Regions from separate parts of the Peribacillus sp. QJM3NY_7 genome, predicted to be linked through region 1. Evidence: a T-box and tRNA genes for the amino acid it is inferred to sense, from the RefSeq annotation. Region 1 holds a T-box; the other holds one or more tRNA genes.

Region 1 (11,329 bases):
GGTTCGTCTGTTCCCGCTTGAAATCACGGCCACCTACGAAACTGATGATTTTTCCTGTTTTATTTTCGATTAGAATGGCCCCGGCTTCAACGGGCTCACCCGCTTTATCGTATCCGTAATTCGGATAGTTTTTCGTTACTTCCTGCATTTTGTCATAAATCTTTTTATTGACTGTCGTATATACCTTATAGCCATTTTGCCGCAGCTTACGGTCGGCAAGTGCTAGATATTGAGCTTTTAAATCATCATTCTCTAAATCTTTCTCTTCATATCCATCTTCTTTTGCCAGACTGACAGAGAGGATTTTAATGGAGCGTTTTTCGATTTCATTGGTGAGCCATGGATATTTCTCGGATGGCATCTCCGTTTTACCGATAAAGTCTTTTGTTATGTCGTATGTTCTCGCTTTATCATATTCTTCTTTTGTTATGTATCCGTTACTATACATCCGCTTTAAAACGGTTTTCATCCGGTTGATGCCGGGTTCTTGATTTTCTTTCAGTTTTCCTTGCTGAGTATATGGTGTATAACCGAAAGGGCTTTGCGGCAATCCAGCAATAAAAGCGGATTGGGGCAGAGTCAGATCTTTGGCCTCCACGCCAAAAATACCTTCAGCAGCCGACTCGACTCCAGCGATGTTCCGACCGGAAGAATTTCGACCCAACGTGGAGACGTTTAGGTAGGTTTCCAAAATCTCTTCCTTTTCAAAGAACTTTTCGACCCGGAGCGCAAGAAGGATTTCTTTTGCCTTCCGGTCAAATGATACTTCGTTGGTCAGGATCTGGTTTTTAATGAGCTGCTGTGTTAATGTACTTCCTCCCGATTGGACGGTTGCATTCGAAAATTCCTGGTAAATCGCACGCAGGATGGCTTTCGGGACAACCCCGTCATGCTCATAAAAATACTCATCTTCTGTAGCGATGACTGCATTTTTAAGATGCTTGGAAACTTTATCGATGGACACTTCCTCACGCTCAAGGTCACTCTTAAGCTTGCCCAAGTATACTTCATCTGCAAAGTATACTTCAGAGGTCTCTTCATAATTGTAAATGTCTTTTTTCAAATCTTCTTTTGAGCGTACTGGCTCATCATTGACGAGGGCAGCGAAATAGCCGGCTCCGACGCCGCCGGCGAATGAGAATCCTAGGATCCCGACAATAATGAGGATCAGTGTTAAATTCCAAATGACTTGGTATGTAACCCGCGCGTTCTTATGTGTTTTTTCACTTTGGAAAAAACGGGTCAGCTGCTTCCAGACTGTTTGAAATCTATCTTTTTGATTATTATTCATCGTATCATACCCCCTGAAATCACATATATTATAGCATACAACCGGTAGGGGAAAGGGCATCTTTCTTATTTTTCTATAATCTGTAGGGTGAAGTTGACAAGGATTCTTATGTATGATAAAAGTTTATTAACAACAATAAAATGATTAAATGATCGCGATGATAGGACCCAGTAGTCAGACTATCCCTGTTTCAGAGAGCCGGTGGTTAGTGGAAATCGGTACAAATGGTATGATGAATTACTTCCTGGAGCATTTGCTGTGAAATGATTAGTAGCAGGAAACGGCTGACGACCGTTATTCGTCTTGAGCGGAGGGCGTATTATGTCCTCAAGTTGGGTGGTACCGCGAATTCATTCGTCCCTTCATATTTATGAAGGGGCGTTTTTGTGTGCTTTTTGCGGGTTTTTTCTAAGATGGAGGAGGAATATTTAATGGAATTGCTTAAGGACCTCGAGTGGAGAGGAATTATTTATCAACAAACGGATGAAGAAGGTTTTAAGAACCTTTTGGAAAAAGAGAAAATTTCTTTATACTGTGGTGTCGATCCAACTGCGGATAGCATGCACATCGGTCATCTCTTGCCATTCTTGACATTGCGCCGTTTCCAGCAGCACGGTCATCGTCCCCTTGTGCTGGTAGGCGGTGCGACAGGACTCATCGGTGATCCTAGCGGTAAAAAAGAGGAACGTCAGCTGCAAACGCTGGAAAAAGTGCTTTATAATGCAGACTGCATAAAAGGGCAGCTATCCCACATCTTTGAATTCGACGGTGAAAATGGTGCGGTCATGGTCAATAACTATGACTGGATAGGCAAAATCGATATGGTTACGTTCCTGCGTGATTACGGGAAATACATCGGCATTAACTACATGCTTGCAAAAGATACGGTTGCTTCCCGCTTGGATACGGGAATTTCCTTCACTGAATTTGCGTACACGATTTTACAAGGAATTGATTTCGGTCATTTATACAGCAATTACGACTGTAAATTGCAAATAGGCGGCAGTGATCAATGGGGCAACATTACGACCGGCCTTGAAATGATCAGGAAATCCAATGATGAGAATGCCAAAGCATTCGGTATGACGATCCCGCTCGTAACGAAAGCGGATGGAACGAAATTCGGTAAAACGGAAGGCGGAGCGATTTGGCTTGACCCTGAAAAAACGACTCCTTATGAATTTTACCAATTCTGGATCAATACAGCAGATGCAGATGTCGTGAAATACCTGAAATTCTTCACATTCCTATCTCGTGAAGTTATTGAAGAGTTAGAGCAATCCGTACAAAACGAACCGCATTTGCGTAAAGCGCAAAAAGCTTTAGGGGAAGAAATGACCCGTTTGATTCATGGTCAGGAAGCTCTTGACCAAGCAATCAAAATCTCTGCCGCACTATTCAGCGGTGAGGTGAAAAATTTAACTGCAGCGGAAATCAAATTGGGCTTTAAAGATGTCCCTAGCTTCGAACGTGAAAGCAAGGAAGATATCGGTTTGGTCGATTTAATCGTTGAAGCGAAAATTTCGCCATCAAAACGTCAAGCCCGTGAAGATATTCAGAACGGGGCAATCTCCATAAATGGGGAGAAAGTGACCGATCTGCATTATGTAGTGACGGAAGCTGCCAAGATTGAAGGGGAGTTCATCCTCGTTCGTCGCGGCAAGAAGAAATACACATTAGTGAAATGATTGTCCAAAGCCCGGCTGGATCTCAGCCGGGCTTTGGCATGCAAGGTGTTTAGGTGCAAAAAAAACCCCATCCAAGGATGGGGTTTTTGAAGTTATTAACGAGAGTAGAACTCAACGATAAGAGCTTCGTTAATTTCAGCAGGCAATTCAGAACGTTCTGGTAAACGAGTGAAAGTACCTTCTAATTTCTCAGCATCGAAAGTAAGGAAATCAGGAACGAAGTTAGTTGCTTCAACTGATTCTTTGATGATTGAGAAGTTGCGTGATTTTTCACGAACTGAGATTGTTTGTCCAAGAGACACTTTGTAAGATGGAATGTCTACGCGGCTTCCGTCTACAGTGATGTGACCGTGGTTAACAAGTTGACGTGCTTGACGACGTGTACGAGCTAAACCAAGACGGTAAACTAGGTTGTCAAGACGTGATTCAAGAAGAACCATGAAGTTTTCACCATGTACACCTTTAAGTTTGCCAGCGCGGTCGAACATTGTGCGGAATTGACGCTCAGTGATTCCGTACATGTGACGAAGTTTTTGTTTCTCTTGTAGTTGCATTCCGTATTCAGAAATTTTTCTACGTTGGTTAGGACCATGTTGTCCTGGAGCATAAGGGCGTTTTTCTAATTCTTTACCAGTACCTGTTAGGGAAATTCCTAAACGACGGGATAGTTTCCAGCTTGGGCCAGTATAACGAGCCATAGGATGACTCCTCCTTTAAATGTTTTTATTTTGGTAAAATAAAAACCGTGTGAATGTACGATCATGACCATTTTGTTTTCATGTACCTTCGCCCTAGCAGCAGAGGGTTACGAGATACACCTCTGGATTGAGGAACAAAATGAGAACATAAAGGCTATCACATAGGCTGCAATATTTTACACAAAGAGTATTGTATAATATTCTGCTCAATGAGTCAAGGACAGTTGTGATAATTATAGAATAGAGAATGGCGGCAGGAAAAATACAATTTTATCATGAGATAATGAATACAACAATTATGGATGGTTTCCGGGATTACTTGGAGGCCCTTGCCACGGGTGCCTTTGCATCATTTAAAAGTGAAATGTCAAAAGGGCCGGTGGGAAGTTATATATTGAGAAGGGTTCAGGAAAGGGTTTGTACCTGGGTATTGAAATGGAAAAGGGAGCAGGCATGGGTTGCCGCTCCCTTTAATTTTTATAGATGATTGGAAAGGATTTCAGCGAACTTCTCCAGTCCTTGCTGATCCATTTCGTCAAAACGGTCCGTTATCGGGCTGTCGATATCGAGGACACCAAGCAATTTGCCATCCTTCATGAGCGGGATGACAATTTCAGATCTTGATGCCGCATCGCAGGCGATATGTCCAGGGAATTGGTGGACATCCTCAATGCGCAGGGTTTTTTCAGTTGCCGCTGAGGTCCCGCATACGCCCTTGCCCATTGGAATGCGGACACAGGCCGGAAGCCCCTGGAAGGGTCCCAGTATTAATTGGTCTTCTTCATATAAATAAAAGCCAACCCAGTTAATCTCATCGAGAAACTGATTAAGTAAAGCTGCCGCATTGCTTAAATTGGCTATCCTGTTCGTTTCATCTTCGATTAAGGCAAGTAGTTGTTTTTGGACCAGTTCATAGTTTTTTTCTTTTTTTCCTTGATACATTTCGACATTAAACAAAAGCGTTCACCTGTCTTCCTCATATTTTTACAGCACTTTCTAATCATGATGCTCCATTGTTGGGAAATTGTCGAGAACTTACTAAAGGATTCAGGCTCTTTCGTGAAGAAGTAGTCCATAAGACTTGTCTCAAAGAAAGCGAGGGATTGCCTGAATGAATCGCCAGACGCCAACGAAACAAGCCATTGTGGATGCTGCATTGCATCTATTTCATTTAAAAGGCTATCATGCTACATCCATACGGGATATTGCGAATAAAGCGAAAGTGAACGCTGCCAATATTGCCTACTATTTCAAGAATAAGCAGGGGTTGCTGGAATTCTGTTTCACTTCCTATTTAGAAGAATATATCCTGGTCCTTGAGACGAACATGACGCTGCTTGAACTTAAAGGCCCGCAGCATTGCTTGATGAACCTTGTAAAGGATATCCTCTCTTTCCAGAGGGAAAACTTCCTTGCTGCAAGGTTCATATATGGGGAATCTTCACTCGATTCCAATTTAAACCGTGAAATTCATTCGACTTATTTTACAAAGGAAAAGTCTTATTTTCAATATATATTGGAACAGGGAATCAAGAGCAGGAGTTTCCAGCAGGTCTCCGTTCCCATGTATATGCTTCAGTTGAAGGGATTATTGACGGCTCCTGTCCTGCATACCCATTATGCGATGGATGTGCTTCATGTATTCCCGCAGGAAGCGTATTACACGAATATTTATGCCAATGAAGTCGGGCGTTTTCTGCAAGATACTCTTTTCATTGCCGAAGACCTGCAGCCGCTGTTAGCTGGCCGGGGCTGAGGTGTAAACATGAGTTACCCATTATACCCTGCAATCAGTGCCTGATGGCCCTGACCCAAATCTTTAGCCTGATGGGCATCGGAACCATAAATGAGCGGAATGCCGAGTTCTAAAGCACGCTTTGCAAATCGTTCAGGAGGGTAGGGTTCACCGCATAGCGGCTTTACAAGCCCAGCTCCATTATAATCCAGTTCATACCTTTGATCCTTGATCATTTCGAGAACCTTGTAAACCCGCTCGTCAAAACTTGCTGCCGGCGGATATCGATGCTGGAATTTATGGACAAGCGTAATGTGCCCGATCCGTTTTGGTTTATAAATGCCTAAATCAGTTTCTATTGATTTTTCCAGTGTATCGTAATATTTGGCATAAACCGATTCCACTGAACCTAGTTCATTGGCAATCTCAGCGAACCCATTTTCGCTGAAATCGATGCAATGCCAGCTGTTTTGATGCTTGATGAAGTGAACGGAAAGTATACTATCATCAAGGAATTCTCCGATTTCGTCGAGGAATTCTTTTGTTTCTTTTTCATACCCCTCTATAAAGTCAACCTCCAGACCTGTTTTGATCAGGATTTTGTCTTTATGGCGTTCTTTCAGTACGCGGAGCTCTTGAAAGTAATCCAGGAGCAGGGCAGCGTCCATCCCGCTGTCTTTTTCAGGCGTAGGATCTTGAAAATTTCGTGGCAATGGAGCATGTTCCGTAAATGTGATTTCCTTCAATCCTAGCTCGATTCCCCGCGTAATATATTCATCGAATTTATCCGTAGAGCCGTGAGGGCAAAACGGAGTGTGTACATGACCGTCAGCTTTCATGGTCCTTCCCTCCCAAAAAACAGGTATTTGTAGCAATTTTCTACAAAAAAATCATTTTTCTCGTCAAAAATTATTGCTAACATGGTATCATAAAAGCATTAAATTTAACATTTTTACAATTCATATATAAATAGCAAGACTGTAAGGACTAGAACAGGGGGCTTACCATGGATTACATAATTGGGGTAATTGTATTAATTTTGATTTTCATCATTTGGGGTTATTTTTTCAAAAAGAGATATTTTAAAGAAATCGATCGACTGGAATCCTGGAAAATAAGCATCACGCACCGCCCCGTGCTGGAAGAGCTTTCTAAAGTCAAACAATTGAACATGACAGGTGAAACAGAGGAAATGTTCGAAAACTGGCGCATTGAATGGGATGCCATCATTACGGATCATATGCCCGAAGTCGAAGAGCTTTTATTCGATGCCGAGGAATTCGTCGATAAATACCGTTTCAGCCGATCAAAAGAGATACAGCGCAAAATTACAGTCAAGCTGAATGAAATAGAGGAAATGATCAAAAAGATCCTATACGAACTGAATGAACTCGTAGGCAGTGAGGAAAAGAATCGATTGGAAATTGAGGATATCAAAGATTCCTACCGTCAATTGAAGAAATCCCTGCTTGCACACAGGCATAATTATGGGAAAGCGGCTGATAAGCTGGAAAGCTCCTTGGATGAAGTGTTGCAGATCCTTCAGAAATATGAAGAAGAGACCGTGAACGGCAATTATTTGAATGCGAGGGAGCTTGTTCTCACCATTAAGGACAAATTGGCGGTTCTGTCAGTTAAAATGGAAATGCTCCCAAAATTATTGGTTGATAGCCAATCCGAGCTGCATTCCCAGCTTAATGAATTGAAGGATGGTTATGAGGAGATGTCGGGACAGGGGTACCTGTTGAGCCATATCCAATTCGAGCAGGAGATATCACGGCTTGAGGAAGAACTGGATCTATATAAAACACAATTGGAAAATGCCGAAACGGAAGCAGTGGAAAAAGGCATTAAAGAAATGCGCGAAAGCATCGAGGTTCTTTATGACCTTTTGGAAAAAGAAGTACTTTCAAAACAGTATATCTTGAAAAATGATGAAATTCTCAGGAAAACGATTAGTGACCTTGAATATGAAAACGATAAACTTAAAGTTGAAACCATACATGTTCAACACACGTATCATCTGACGGAAAATGAGCTCGATGCCCAACGGAAAATGGAAAAGCAGATTGCCCAGATTTCAAAACGCCATCAATTGCTCGTCTTGAAAATGGAGGATAATGTGATGGCAAGCTCGCTTATCAGCGAAGAGATGCAGGGGCTTGCAGTACAGTTGAAGGAATTACAGGAAAATCAGAAAGACTTTACCGTTAAATTACAGGCTTTACGAAAAGATGAAATGGATGCCAGGGATTCACTGGCAGAATTGAAGCGCAAAATGGTCGATACTGGACGTTTAATTTCAAAAAGCAATATTCCAGGTCTTCCAGAAGAGTATAAAGTGGTGCTTCAGGATGCCAAAGAAAGCATGGATGACGTTCAGGGTAAACTTGAAGAAAAGCCGCTTGAGATGGCCGCTGTTTATATTTATTTGGAAAAAGCGGTTCAACAGGTGGATAAGGTCCACGAAAAAGCCCAAGAATTGATCGAGCATATGTATTTGGCCGAAAAGGTGATCCAATTCGGAAATCGTTACCGAAGCAGCCACGATATGGTAGCCGAGAGCCTAAGGGAAGCCGAAGCGAAATTCCGAAGCTATGAATATCAAGCCGCATTGGAAACGGCAGCCACTGCCATAGAAAAGGTCGACCCAGGCAGTTTACAAAAAATCGGTGCGAACATAGAAGAAGTCCTTTCCTGAAAACCCGCCATGGCGGGTTTTTTTCTTTTTGTAGATTAGGAGGGAAGTTAAATCATTCTCTGGAATAAAAAGAAGCGGGTATCCTATCATTCTTGGATCAGTGTTTTACATTCTCTTTCAAATTCAATTATGTTAATATTAGAAGTTGCAACAGCAACATTGAAACTTATATTTAGAAGAATGACCATCATAGATATAAAAACATGGAAGGTGAACCCATGATTTATTTTGACAATAGTGCAACAACAAAACCATATCCCGAAGTAATCGAATCATTCATGAAGGTTACTTCGGACTATTTCGGGAACCCCTCTTCGCTTCATGGACTTGGGGTGCAATCCGAAAAACTGCTTTCCGCTGCCAGAAAGCAGATTGCTGATTTATTAAAGGTGAAGAGTTCGGAAATATATTTCACTTCCGGCGGAACGGAAGGAAATAATCTTGCCATTAAAGGGGCAGCCCACGCTCAGGGAAATCGCGGCAAACACATAATCACGACTGCGATTGAACATCCTTCTGTAGAAGACGCATGCCAATCATTGACGAGAATGGGATATGAGATCACATATCTTCCCGTTAACGAATTTGGACAAATTGATATAACCGATCTTAAGGATGCATTGAGGGAAGATACCATTTTGGTTTCCGTCATGCATGTTAATAATGAAGTTGGCTCGATACAGCCGATTGCTGAAGTGGGCAAATTGTTAAAACAATACCCAAACGTGCTCTTTCATGTCGATAATGTACAGGGAGCAGGCAAGGTTTCGTTATCATTGCGTGAAGCCAATGTGGATTTATGTACAATTTCCGGCCACAAGGTTCACGGTTTGAAGGGGACGGGCATCCTGTATGTTCGTGAAGGCGTTCGGGTCGACCCGCTTTTCCATGGTGGCAATCAGGAAACGAAAATCAGGAGCGGCACTGAAAATGTTGCGGGAATCGTCGCCCTTTCGAAGGCTTTGCGTATTAGTATGAACAATCAATTGCTGTATCATGATAAGCTTCAGCAAATCAAAACTTATTTATATAAAGGTTTGAAGGAAATGGACGGGGTGTTGGTTAACAGTCCCGAAGAGGGCGCACCCCATATTGTGAATTTTTCCGTTCCTGGTCTTAAATCCGAGGTATTGCTGCATGCACTGGAATCGGAAGGAATATATGTTTCGACGACTAGTGCCTGTTCTTCGAAAAAAAGGACGGTAAGCAAAACGGTGGACGCGATGTACCATCATTCAGCTCGTTCCGAAAGCGTCATCCGTATCAGCACTACCTATGGCAATGAAATGGAAGAAGCAAAGCAAGTTCTGGCGGCGATACAGAAAATAGTCGCTAATTTAGAAAAAATAATGAGGGTTGCTAAATGAAATTTGATCATATAATTATCCGTTATGGAGAAATCTCCACTAAAAAAAGAAACCGTAAAGGCTTTGTAGACAAAATGAAGGCACATATCCGCTGGAGTTTAAAAGATATAGAAGGCGTAGTGCTGACAGCCAACCGGGAGCGGATGTACGTTCTCCTGAACGGTGCTGACCATGTGCCGGTCATTGACCGATTGAAAGGCATTTTTGGTATACAGTCATTAAGCCCTGCAATAAAAATAGAGCGTGATCTGGAAGTGATGAAAACGGCAGCATTGTATTACCTTAATCATACCCTTGAAGAGGTAAACACGTTCAAAATCACGACAAAACGCGCCGATAAGGATTTTCCATATAATACCGATGAAATTAACAGGGCAATCGGCGGGCATTTGCTCCGAAATACAGAAGATTTAAAAGTCGATGTAAAGAACCCTGATTTGAACCTGCTAGTGGAAGTGAGACGCGAAGCCGTGTATTTGACAGGTGAAATCATCCAGGGTGCAGGCGGTCTTCCATTCGGTTCAAGCGGGAAGGCGATGCTGATGCTTTCAGGCGGGATTGATAGCCCTGTTGCAGGCTTCCTTTCGATGAAACGGGGATTGGACGTGGAGGCGATCCATTTTTACAGCCCGCCGTTCACAAGCGAGCGTTCACGTCAAAAGGTCATTGATTTGGCAGGTAAGCTGGCAGAAATTAATGGAAGCATGAAAGTGCATATCGTTCCATTTACGGAAATCCAATTATTGATTCAAAAACAAATCCCGGAAAACTACTCAATGACTACAACCCGTCGTTTAATGATGCGGGTCGCCGATCGCATCCGCGAAAAGGAAGAAGCCATGGCACTTATCACCGGTGAAAGCCTTGGGCAGGTTGCAAGCCAGACGATGAGCAGCATGTTTGCCATCAATGAGGTGACGAATACACCGATCCTGCGTCCGTTGATTACCATGGATAAGACAGAAATCATCAAAATAGCAAGAGAACTCGATACTTTTGAAATATCCAATCTGCCGTACGAGGATTGCTGTACGGTCTTTACGCCGGCAAGCCCAAAAACGAAACCGAAACGTGAAAAAGTCAATTACTATGAAAGCTTCGTCGACTTTGAATCCTTGATTGAAAAAGCGGTCTCCGAAACAGAAATAGTAACAGTTAAACCGGGTCAGACTTTCGATAAGGAAGAAGCGATGGAAGACTTATTCTAGTATCCTTTAATTACCAATAAAAATCTGCGAATGAAGCCATGTGTTTTAACACACTCTATAATCACAAGGAGGTGAAACACACATGGCAAACAACAACAGCTCAAACGAATTATTGGTACCTGGAGTTGAACAAGCTCTTCAACAAATGAAATATGAAATCGCTACAGAATTCGGCGTACAACTTGGTGCCGACACAACATCTCGCGCTAACGGTTCAGTTGGTGGAGAAATCACAAAACGCCTTGTTCAAATGGCTGAACAACAATTAGGCGGAGGTTTCAACAGATAATTTCATAAATATGGCTACAGAGAGCGGGTTTTAATACCCGCTCTCTTTACGTTTGCAGAATTAATTCGTGGACGCCGATTTAATAAATTCCTTAGTTTTACTACATATTTTTTACTGTTTTATATAATATGAAACATTATTGGAATGAAGAAAAGTGCGACACTCCTGCTAGCCGAGACCCCACCGAAAGGGAGTATGTGTAATGATTTCCACTCCAGGCACTCGCTTTCCGCGGGCGGTCCGTGAGCCTCCTCGGCGCTCGCCTGCGGGGTCTCCCTTGGCCACGCTTTTCCCGCAGGAGTCTCGTACCTTACGTTCCAATCACTGGAACTTCTTTTTTAAGAAATATTGT
Region 2 (11,329 bases), 1.7 Mb from region 1:
CTGGGGCTGTAGTCGGTCCCAAGGGTTGGGCTGTTCGCCCATTAAAGCGGTACGCGAGCTGGGTTCAGAACGTCGTGAGACAGTTCGGTCCCTATCCGTCGCGGGCGCAGGAAATTTGAGAGGAGCTGTCCTTAGTACGAGAGGACCGGGATGGACGCACCGCTGGTGTACCAGTTGTCTTGCCAAAGGCATAGCTGGGTAGCTACGTGCGGACGGGATAAGTGCTGAAAGCATCTAAGCATGAAGCCCCCCTCAAGATGAGATTTCCCATGGCGCAAGCTAGTAAGATCCCTGAAAGATGATCAGGTTGATAGGTCAGAGGTGGAAGCATGGTGACATGTGGAGCTGACTGATACTAATAGATCGAGGACTTAACCAACGCTTTTTAAAAAATGAAATACCTTCTTATTATCTAGTTTTGAAGGAACAACGTTCCTTTTATGTTTGGTGGCGATAGCGAAGAGGTCACACCCGTTCCCATTCCGAACACGGCAGTTAAGCTCTTCAGCGCCGATGGTAGTTGGGGGTTTCCCCCTGTGAGAGTAGGACGCCGCCAAGCTGTTCATTTAAATCTTTAATGGGTTTTAGGAAACATTATATTATTCCGCAGTAGCTCAGTGGTAGAGCATTCGGCTGTTAACCGAACGGTCGTAGGTTCGAGTCCTACCTGCGGAGCCATATGCTTCCATAGCTCAGTAGGTAGAGCACTTCCATGGTAAGGAAGAGGTCAGCGGTTCGAATCCGCTTGGGAGCTTCCCAATCTATCTATGAACAAAAAAACAGTTCGGCCCGTTGGTCAAGCGGTTAAGACACCGCCCTTTCACGGCGGTAACACGGGTTCGAATCCCGTACGGGTCACCATTTTAAATCATTAATCCGGAGGATTAGCTCAGCTGGGAGAGCATCTGCCTTACAAGCAGAGGGTCGGCGGTTCGATCCCGTCATCCTCCACCATTTTATTCTTTACTTGCCGGTGTAGCTCAACTGGTAGAGCAACTGACTTGTAATCAGTAGGTTGGGGGTTCAAGTCCTCTTGCCGGCACCATTTACAACCATATATTGCGGAGGGGTAGCGAAGTGGCTAAACGCGGCGGACTGTAAATCCGCTCCTTCGGGTTCGGCAGTTCGAATCTGCCCCCCTCCACCATTTTAATAAAATCCTGTGGATCAGTTATATATTCTCTGTATTGGGGAAATATATGATTACCACCTTTTTATTTTGTTGTACATTAATCATTCATATCATATATTGGGCTATAGCCAAGCGGTAAGGCAACGGATTTTGATTCCGTCATGCGAAGGTTCGATCCCTTCTAGCCCAGCCATTTGCGGAAGTAGTTCAGTGGTAGAATACAACCTTGCCAAGGTTGGGGTCGCGGGTTCGAATCCCGTCTTCCGCTTAATATATTTTAAATTCCTTAGGGGCCTTAGCTCAGCTGGGAGAGCGCCTGCCTTGCACGCAGGAGGTCAGCGGTTCGATCCCGCTAGGCTCCACCATCAACTACATACACCAAAACTTACGTCTTAAGCCAAAAATGGTTTAAGACTTTTTTTTGTTTAAGGCATAGTTGGGTAAACTAATCCCCAGAAAGATATTTTTTCACAAAAAACATATGTTATCGGAAAACGTGCATCTTTATACATGGAAATGTCGAGTTGAACCAATTGGCATATACGATATAAAATGGTGGAAAGGGGGAATTGTATGTCTATTCAGAAAATTTCCGTCATCGGATTGCCCATGGACCTTGGTCAAGCAAGGCGAGGGGTGGATATGGGACCTAGTGCCATCCGCTGCGCAGAGATTGTCGAGCGTCTTGAAAAGTTGAATATAGAAGTAGAGGATTTAGGGGATATAATTGTAGGGCGTCCTGAAAATGCAGATGAGCCCGGGACAAATTTAAAAAACTTACAGCTTGTAGCAAAAGGTAATACCCAGTTAGCTACAAGAGTTGATGAAATAATAGAAGAAGGTTCCTTTCCGCTTGTATTGGGAGGAGACCATTCAATAGCGATAGGCACACTGGCAGGAGTCGCAAAGCACTATGAGAATCTAGGTGTGATTTGGTACGATGCACATGGCGATTTAAATACGGAAGATACTTCACCATCAGGAAATATACACGGGATGCCCTTGGCTGTCAGTATTGGGATTGGCCATCCGGACCTGATCAATATACATGGTTTTGCTCCAAAAGTGAAACCGAAAAACATCGTAATCATTGGAGCGAGGTCATTGGATGAAGGGGAAAAGGAACTTATCCGTGAGAAAGGGATTAAAGTATTCACGATGCATGAGATCGACCGGTTGGGAATGACACGGGTCATGGAAGAATGCATTGATTATTTAAGGGAAAGAACGGATGGCGTCCACCTTTCACTGGATTTGGATGGAGTGGACCCAGCAGATGCACCCGGAGTCGGGACCCCGGTGATTGGTGGTATAAGTTATCGGGAAAGTCATTTGGCCATGGAAATGCTTGCGGAATCCAACTTGATTACATCCGCTGAATTCGTTGAAGTGAATCCCATTTTAGATGAGCGAAATAAAACGGCAATCGTTGCCGTGGCCTTACTGGGTTCGCTATTTGGTGAAAAATTATTATAACTAATAATTAAAAGAAACAGTAACCGGCTTGTAATGGGTTACTGTTTTTTATATGCTAGAAGACGTAGGTTTATTTACCAGGGTGTATGTAACAGAAACATATCTATAGATAAATGGTTGCAATTTTCTATCCATGCTCACTTGAGAGCACGTCTGTCCATGAGATTTTCATTTTTAGTTAAATGGATGTATTGAATGATTAAAGAATCCAGTTTGCTGCTAACTTCAATAACTTCATTATCCACCATGGAAGAACGGGAAGCCAAAAACATCATTTTCTGTCTGCATTGTTCAATATGGTCTAAAATTTGTTCAGTACTCATATAGAGAATCACTCCTTTGAATTTTACAATTTCTTACTATATAGCCCTGTTTTTTTTTTCTTAAACATAAAATGTAAAACTTTGTTAAAATTAATGTATTAAATTTTTGAAACCTTTCAGCTTACGATTCGTAGTAATCGTATAGCCGCATGAGCGGGGGTAATACCGGAAAATGGATGCACTCATTAAAGAGAGAATTAATCAAGTATTAAAAGGAGACCATAATGCCTTTGGTGAAATTGTCGAAATTTACAAGGACAAAGTTTTCCAAATATGTTTCAGGATGCTCGGAAACAGGCAAGAAGCAGAAGATTTGGCTCAAGAGGCCTTTGTAAGGGCCTACGTGAACATTCGAAGTTTCAATATAACAATGAAATTTTCTACATGGTTATATCGGATTGCGACCAATCTTTGTATTGACCGGCTTCGCAAGAAAAAACCGGACTACTATCTGGATGCAGAGGTGGCAGGAACAGAGGGATTGAATATGTATTCCCAAATTGCATCGGATATGGCGAAACCCGAGGAAGAGGTTGAATCATTAGAACTGCAGGAAACCATTCAAGTGGAAATAATGAAATTGCCCGAGAAATACCGATCGGTAATCGTATTGAAGTATATTGAAGAGTTATCTCTAAAGGAAATCAGTGAGATACTCGATTTGCCGGTCGGTACGGTTAAGACGAGGATACATCGCGGTCGCGAAGCCTTGCGTAAACAACTACGCCATTTATAAAAAGAAGGTGAGAAAAATGAACTGCCATGAGGAAATCATTGAATATATGCATGATTATTTAGATGAGGACATCAAACCGGAGCATAAAGAAGTTTTACGGGAGCACTTGCATGACTGTGCTGAATGCCGGGATTACTTTCATGAAATGAAAAAGGCGGTCGCTCTTGTACAAAGCACTTCCCATATAAAGGCCCCGGATGATTTTACAGCGAAGGTTATGGCTCAATTGCCAAAGGAAACGAAAACAACAGGTGCCAAACGTTGGTTCAAAAGCCATCCTTTCATGACAGCGGCAGCGATGTTCATCATATTGATGACAGGATCTGTTTTTTCCACTTATAATCAGGACGAACATTTTTCAGTTTCAAAGCAGCCTAACTTAGTGGTCGAAGGTGAAACGGTTATTGTGCCTGAGGGTGAGACAATCAAGGGAAATGTGGTAGTTCAAAATGGTAATATTCAAATAGATGGTGAAGTAGAGGGAGATGTGACAGTCATAAATGGGCATAAGTATATGTCTAAAGCAGGTAATGTGACCGGAAGCATCTATGTTATTGACCAAGCTTTTGAGTGGATGTGGTATAAAGTGAAGGACACTGCAACCTCGTTGGTTCCTGCCAAAGAGGAGAAAAAGGAATAAGGAATAGAAGCTGGGCAGGGGCATCGTTTTTGATTTACGATGACTTCGCCCAGCTTTATTTTTTAAAGGAAGGGGAACCGTTTTTAATGGTTCTTTTTTCCTGTGTAAATTTCTCACACTAGTTTTTAGATGAATCATTTAAAAAATGGTATACTATTAAGGTTATTGTAAATAAAGATTGTTATTGGTATTTGGAGTAATACTGACTGGAGGAAACAACATGTCTTTAACCAATTTGACTGTTTGGGACTATGTAGTAAATTTCATTGATATTCTCCTTGTATGGTTTGTGATATATAAATTGTTAACTATTATTCGAGGCACGAAGGCTATTCAGCTGCTAAAAGGAATTTTTGTAATTGTCATTGTAAAAAGCTTAAGCAACCTGTTTGGTTTCAATACACTCGGATGGTTAATGGCACAAGTCATGAATTGGGGAGTATTGGCAATTCTCGTCATTTTTCAACCTGAACTGAGAAGGGCACTTGAACAATTAGGACGCGGGAAGCTCTTTGCAAGGGGCACCGTTCCAGAAGAGAATCAGCAAGAGCGTTTAGTCGAGGAAATCCTAAAGGCGTCCACCTATATGGCAAAAAGGCGGATTGGTGCCTTGATTACGATAGAAAAAGGTACGGAGCTGGGAGATTATGTTGAAACGGGGATACCCCTGAAATCCTATATTTCTTCAGAACTGCTCATTAATATCTTCATCCCTAATACGCCGCTCCATGATGGTGCAGTTATTTTACAAAATAACCAGGTGGCAGCTGCCGCTTGCTATTTGCCATTATCAGAGAGTCCATTCATATCAAAGGAACTTGGCACACGGCATAGGGCAGCCATAGGCATGAGTGAAGTTACGGATAGTCTGACGATTGTCGTATCAGAAGAAACGGGAGGAATATCCGTCACTAAAAACGGGGAACTTTACCGGGATTTGAATCAAGAATCATTTAGGGCCATGCTTACAAGTGAACTGGTAGTGGAAAATATCAAATCAACTTCCTCAAGCATCTTTAACTGGAGGGGGAAAAAGAATGGATAAATTCACCAATAGCGCTTGGTTTATGAGAATCGTAGCTTTTGCCTTGGCAGCACTTTTGTTCATTTCCATTAACTTTGAGATGGAGTCGGATAAAAAATCCCTTGGTTTATCGACTGCCCCTGAAATCAGTACGGAGACCATCGAAAATGTACCGGTTGAAGTGTACTATGACCGTGAGAATCTAGTGGTGAGCGGGGTGCCTGAAACAGTTGATGTTACTCTAAAGGGAGCAAAAAGCCTATTGATTAATGCGAAAAACCAAAGGGATTTTAAAGTGTATGTTGACCTTTCTGATCCTGCAATCTCAATGGGGGACAGAACTGTCACATTTAAAATAAGTGATTTGAATGAAAAGTTAGTGGCGACGATCGATCCGGAATATGCGGAAGTCAACGTTCAGGAACGGGTGACGAAGGAATTCTCCGTTGAGGCCGAGTATAACAGCTCTTTACTTGAAGAGGGGTATACAGCTGGTCAGCCAACAGTCAGCCCGAAAACTGTTAAAATAACGGGTGCTAAAGATGCAATTGAACAAATTTCCTATGTAAAGGCAAACCTTGAAATAAGTAAGGGACTTAACGAAACGGTGAACAGCAAGGCAACCGTTAAAGCCTTGGACAGGGATTTGAATAAGCTGGATGTGACGATTGAGCCATCTTCTGTTGCCGTTTCCTTAAAAGTGAGCATTCCTTCCAAGACGGTGTCGATAGCACCGAAGCAAACCGGCAAGGCAAAGGATGGAATCAGGATCACGAGTATAAGTGTCGATCCAAAAGAGGTCACCTTATTTGGTTCGGAAACGAGCCTGGAGAAAATAGATGAAATAAATCTTCCTGTAAATATCTCGAAAATTGATGGTGATACAGAACTGGAACTCGATCTTAATAAACCGGATAGTGTACAAAAAATGTCCTTGGGTAAGGCGCAGGTCAAGATTCGTACAGAAAAAGTTGATGTAGATGAAGAGAATGCAGAGCCAGTCGTGGAAGAGGAAGAACCAGAAACCGAACAAAAACAAGAAGAACAAGTAGTCGAAGAAAAACCAGAACCAGAAGAAGAAGATGAACCGGCTGCCATTGAGTCCAAAACTTTCAATAATATACAAATAGTTCCTGTGGGCATACGGGATGACCAAGATGCCGAATTGGAATCCGATGTAACCAGCATCACTTTGCTTGGTGAGGCGGATGATTTGAAGAAAATAACTAAAGACGACATTAATCTTACAGTAGATGTGAGTAATTTAGATGAAGGTACGCATGATGTGGATCTGGCGGTAACAGTGCCTGAGGGAGTGGAATGGGAACTGGATTCTAAAACGGTTTCGGTCACCATCACTCAAAAAGAAGAAGAGACATGACCTTCCTTTAACATCATCATTAATTTCAGTAACGATTCGAAGAAGGAGCGATAAAGATGGGTAAATATTTTGGAACAGACGGAGTAAGGGGTATAGCGAATAGCGAGTTAACACCGGAGTTGGCATTTAAACTAGGCCGTTTTGGTGGCTACGTTCTTACTAGAAATACAGAAAAACCCAAAGTGCTTATAGGGCGCGATACTCGTATTTCAGGTGAAATGCTGGAAGGTGCGCTTGTTGCAGGTCTTTTATCCATTGGGGCTGAAGTGATGCGCCTGGGTGTCATTTCGACACCGGGAGTAGCCTATTTAACAAAGGCCTTAAGTGCTGAAGCAGGTGTCATGATCTCCGCTTCGCATAATCCGGTAGCGGATAATGGCATTAAATTCTTTGGACCGGATGGATTTAAGTTATCCGATGATCAAGAAGCGGAAATTGAAGCACTATTAGATAAGGAAAAGGATGAGCTTCCACGCCCGGTTGGCGGAGATTTAGGCCATTTGAACGATTATTTCGAAGGAGGGCAAAAGTATCTCCAGTATTTGAAACAATCAGTGGATGAAGATTTTACAGGCATTCATGTTGCTCTTGATTGTGCACATGGGGCTACATCTGCCTTGGCCATGCATTTGTTTGCAGATCTTGATGCAGACATCTCTACAATGGGGGCATCGCCCAATGGCTTGAACATTAATGATAAGGTAGGTTCCACCCACCCTGAGGCACTTGCTGAATTCTTAAAAGAAAAAGGTGCGGATGTTGGGCTTGCATTTGATGGCGACGGAGACCGCGTCATTGCAATAGATGAAAAAGGAAATATAGTGGACGGCGACCAAATCATGTATATCTGTGCGAAATACTTGAAAGATAATAACCGTTTGAAACAGGGAACAGTGGTTTCTACGATCATGAGCAACCTTGGTTTTTATAAGGGTCTTGAAGAGCATGGTATACAAAGCGCCCAGACGGCAGTGGGGGATCGCTATGTGGTCGAGGAGATGCGTAAAGGCGGCTATAACCTTGGCGGAGAGCAATCCGGACATATCATCTTCCTGGACTATAACACGACAGGAGATGGCTTATTGACGGGCTTGCAGCTTGTGAACATCATGAGCGACACCCAAAAAACCTTATCCGAGCTCGCTGGCGAGATGAAGAAATATCCACAAACGCTGATCAATGTCAGAGTTACCGATAAACACGCTGTAACAGATAATGAAAAGGTACAGGAAGTCATCAAGGCAGTCGAAGGGGAAATGAACGGAAACGGCCGCATTTTGGTGAGACCATCCGGTACTGAACCTCTAGTCCGTGTTATGGCTGAAGCACCGACAGCTGAGGAATGCACTAATTATGTAGAGCGCATCGTCGCAGTTGTAAGAGCGGAAATGGGAATGAACGAATAACTAATCCTATGCATAAAAGGAACGAAATTTCCTTTTATGCATATTTTTATAAAGAAGTCTTTTTTGTTGGTAAGGTAATTAAGAATTGACCTATGTCCCTTGTTTAAGGTATGATTATCCTGATTTACAACTCACTTTCTAAAAATGGTTGTTTTAAAAAGGAGGGTAGGCAAGGAGAGAATGGATTCACAAAAGCGCCTGAACTAAGTCTGGACGAGAAATGACTTAGTTGACGAGGAGGAGGTTTATCGAATGATCGGCGGATACCTCCCGGCTGAAGTGCACAGCCGCAATAATTCCAATCTTAAAACAGTAGGGCAACTTACTGCACAAAGGGTCGGAAATGCACAATGGGAAAAAGTGCTTTAGGGCATTTCCTTTATAAAAATATATATCAGAGATGAGGGGGCAGGGATGCCCCCGTGCATTCCTGTTCCCTCAAATCGGTTGGAGGAACAGAAATTATGTGTGGAATTGTTGGATATATTGGACTTAACGATGCAAAGGAAATTTTATTAAAAGGTCTTGAAAAACTTGAATACCGCGGTTATGACTCTTCAGGGATTGCTGTGAGAAATGAAGCAGGAGTGACAATCTTTAAGGAAAAGGGAAGAATAGCGGACTTACGAGCAGCCGTGGATGAAAATACTATGGCGCATACCGGAATAGGACATACGCGCTGGGCTACACATGGTGTGCCAAGCCGTGAAAATGCCCATCCTCACCAAAGTAATTCAGGTCGATTGACTTTAGTTCATAATGGTGTCATTGAAAACTATGCGATTCTAAAACGTGAATATTTGAAGGATGTTGCCTTTAAAAGTGAAACGGATACGGAAGTCATCGTTCAACTCATAGAGAAGTTCGTGAACGAGGGTATGGAAGTGGAAGAGGCGTTCCGTCAAACACTCACTCTATTAGAGGGTTCATATGCCATTGCCCTATTGGATGCTGAAAATGATGAAACCATCTTAGTCGCCAAAAATAAAAGCCCGCTGCTGATCGGTGTCGGAAAAGACTTTAACGTTGTGGCTTCGGATGCAATGGCGATGCTGCAAGTCACAGATCAATTCCTTGAACTGATGGATAAGGAAATGGTTATCGTGACAAATGAAAAGGTAACGATCAAGAACCTTTCCAACGAAGAAGTCATGCGTGCTCCTTACACGGCTGAACTGGATGCAAGTGATATTGAAAAAGGTACGTATCCTCACTATATGCTCAAGGAAGTCGACGAGCAGCCAGCCGTAATACGTAAAATCATTCAAGCATACCAAAATGAAGAAGGTAAACTTGCAATCGACTATAACATTACTGAAGCCGTAAGTGAGGCTGACCGTATTTATATCATCGCTTGCGGAACCAGCTATCATGCAGGGTTGATTGGTAAGCAATTCATCGAAAAAATGACTGAAATTCCGGTTGAGGTCCATGTGGCATCGGAATTCACTTACAATATGCCGTTATTATCGAAAAAACCGCTATTCATCTTCATTTCACAAAGTGGTGAAACTGCAGATAGCCGTGCCGTGTTAGTGTCCATCAAAGCGCTTGGTCATAAAGCCCTGACCATCACGAACGTACCTGGCTCTACATTGTCACGTGAAGCGGATTATACGCTCTTGCTGCATGCTGGTCCTGAAATTGCCGTAGCCTCTACAAAGGCCTACACAGCCCAAGTGGCAGTCTTATCCATCTTGGCGAATGTAACTGGCCAATTCCGTAACATGGAGTACGGTTTCGACCTTGTAAAAGAGCTTGGAATCGTTGCGACGGCTATGGAAGCACTATGTGATTCGAAAGAAGAGATGGAAGACATCGCCCGTGAATATTTGTCCGTTACGAGAAACTGCTTCTTTATCGGCCGTTCCCTTGACTACTATGTTGTACTTGAAGGGGCACTTAAGCTGAAGGAGATTTCTTACATCCAGGCGGAAGGCTTTGCTGGCGGAGAGCTTAAACATGGAACGATTGCCTTGATTGAAGAAGGTACACCTGTCATAGCCCTTGCTACTCAAGCAGGCGTCAACTTAAGCATCCGTGGTAATGTGAAGGAAGTGGTTGCCCGTGGCGCCAACCCTTGCATCATTTCCATGAAGGGTCTGGAAGAAGAGGATGACCGTTTCGTCATCCCGGAAGTGAATGAACTATTAACACCCCTTATCTCTGTTATCCCGCTGCAGCTCATTGCCTACTACGCAGCCTTGCACCGCGAATGTGACGTGGATAAACCGCGTAATCTCGCGAAAAGTGTAACGGTTGAGTAAGTTGGAATGAATGCAATGTAGATTATAAAAAGTTGCGAAGCTTTACCCCTTTGGCTATGATTAGCCAAAGGGGTATTTCTTATGTTTAAAACAACGAGAACCTCTCAAGTTGACAAGTTGATTAGAAGACCGAGGTAATATGAATCGGTGTGCAGTGTAATGCAATCTATCAAATCCATCAGTAGGTAGTCATGGCATCCATTAGAGGAATGTAATGATATTCCTATGGTGCATGTTGAAAGAGACGCATATTGGCATTAAATTTAGGTAATGTTGAAAATGAAGTCTTCATAAAATTTTTTTATTTAGGAGAGAATAGCATGGAAGTCTTTGCAGAATTTTTAGCGAATATTGATAACCCGCAACATAGGGAACGAACGGAAGAAGTCCTGGCTTGGGTAACTAAGAAATTTCCAAATCTAATGCCGAAGATTGCGTGGAATCAGCCTATGTTTACCGATCATGACACATATATTATTGGCTTTAGCGTAGCCAAACATCATTTGGCTGTTGCTCCTGAAAAGGCAGGGATCGATCACTTCTCTGATGAAATCGTGCAGGCTGGCTATGATCATACCAAGCAGTTAGTACGTGTCAAGTGGGACAGTCCGGTTAATTACTCATTACTTGAGAAAATGATAGAGTATAATATTTTTGATAAAGCAGACTGTTCAACTTTTTGGCGGAAATAAAAAAATGATTATTAAGGGGTGAAACTTTATACTAAACAATAATGGTATGTAATATTGAAAATATCCCTTTAGATAATATTCTCTATAGGGATATTTTTATGTCTAAAAAGAATGTCTACGGGAGAGAAATGAATTAAAGATAACCACGCATTTGAACAGTTGTGGACTAGAACAATGGGTGAAAAAGCTTTATTAAGTCAAAAGAGAAATTATTCGTCTAAAGGGTTTATAGAAGGAGCGTGCGTTGAAAAA

The links. The T-box of region 1 lies ahead of tyrS (tyrosine--tRNA ligase). A T-box ahead of a tRNA ligase gene usually reads a tRNA of that ligase, here a tRNA-Tyr.
Region 2: it encodes a tRNA-Tyr, which carries the amino acid that the T-box ahead of tyrS (tyrosine--tRNA ligase) is inferred to sense. The anticodon was not compared.

The regions. Positions count from the first base shown of each region.
Region 1 is NZ_CM149663.1:4,035,216-4,046,544, reverse strand. It holds gene AC0VX1_RS19355 (transglycosylase domain-containing protein) at 1-1,291, opposite strand, end outside; T-box leader at 1,440-1,656, shown strand; gene tyrS (tyrosine--tRNA ligase) at 1,723-2,979, shown strand; gene rpsD (30S ribosomal protein S4) at 3,075-3,677, opposite strand; gene AC0VX1_RS19340 (GAF domain-containing protein) at 4,155-4,634, opposite strand; gene refZ (forespore capture DNA-binding protein RefZ) at 4,789-5,433, shown strand; gene hisJ (histidinol-phosphatase HisJ) at 5,448-6,251, opposite strand; gene ezrA (septation ring formation regulator EzrA) at 6,419-8,113, shown strand; gene AC0VX1_RS19320 (cysteine desulfurase family protein) at 8,332-9,480, shown strand; gene thiI (tRNA uracil 4-sulfurtransferase ThiI) at 9,477-10,688, shown strand; gene AC0VX1_RS19310 (alpha/beta-type small acid-soluble spore protein) at 10,771-10,977, shown strand.
Region 2 is NZ_CM149663.1:167,518-178,846, forward strand. It holds rRNA gene AC0VX1_RS00930 (23S ribosomal RNA) at 1-379, shown strand, start outside; rRNA gene rrf (5S ribosomal RNA) at 444-559, shown strand; tRNA gene AC0VX1_RS00940 (tRNA-Asn) at 604-678, shown strand; tRNA gene AC0VX1_RS00945 (tRNA-Thr) at 682-754, shown strand; tRNA gene AC0VX1_RS00950 (tRNA-Glu) at 787-861, shown strand; tRNA gene AC0VX1_RS00955 (tRNA-Val) at 879-954, shown strand; tRNA gene AC0VX1_RS00960 (tRNA-Thr) at 970-1,045, shown strand; tRNA gene AC0VX1_RS00965 (tRNA-Tyr) at 1,064-1,147, shown strand; tRNA gene AC0VX1_RS00970 (tRNA-Gln) at 1,251-1,325, shown strand; tRNA gene AC0VX1_RS00975 (tRNA-Gly) at 1,329-1,400, shown strand; tRNA gene AC0VX1_RS00980 (tRNA-Ala) at 1,422-1,497, shown strand; gene rocF (arginase) at 1,706-2,608, shown strand; gene AC0VX1_RS00990 (aspartyl-phosphate phosphatase Spo0E family protein) at 2,746-2,931, opposite strand; gene sigW (RNA polymerase sigma factor SigW) at 3,104-3,667, shown strand; gene AC0VX1_RS01000 (anti-sigma factor family protein) at 3,684-4,307, shown strand; gene cdaA (diadenylate cyclase CdaA) at 4,528-5,352, shown strand; gene AC0VX1_RS01010 (CdaR family protein) at 5,345-6,712, shown strand; gene glmM (phosphoglucosamine mutase) at 6,769-8,118, shown strand; gene glmS (glutamine--fructose-6-phosphate transaminase (isomerizing)) at 8,583-10,385, shown strand; gene AC0VX1_RS01025 (iron chaperone) at 10,706-11,077, shown strand.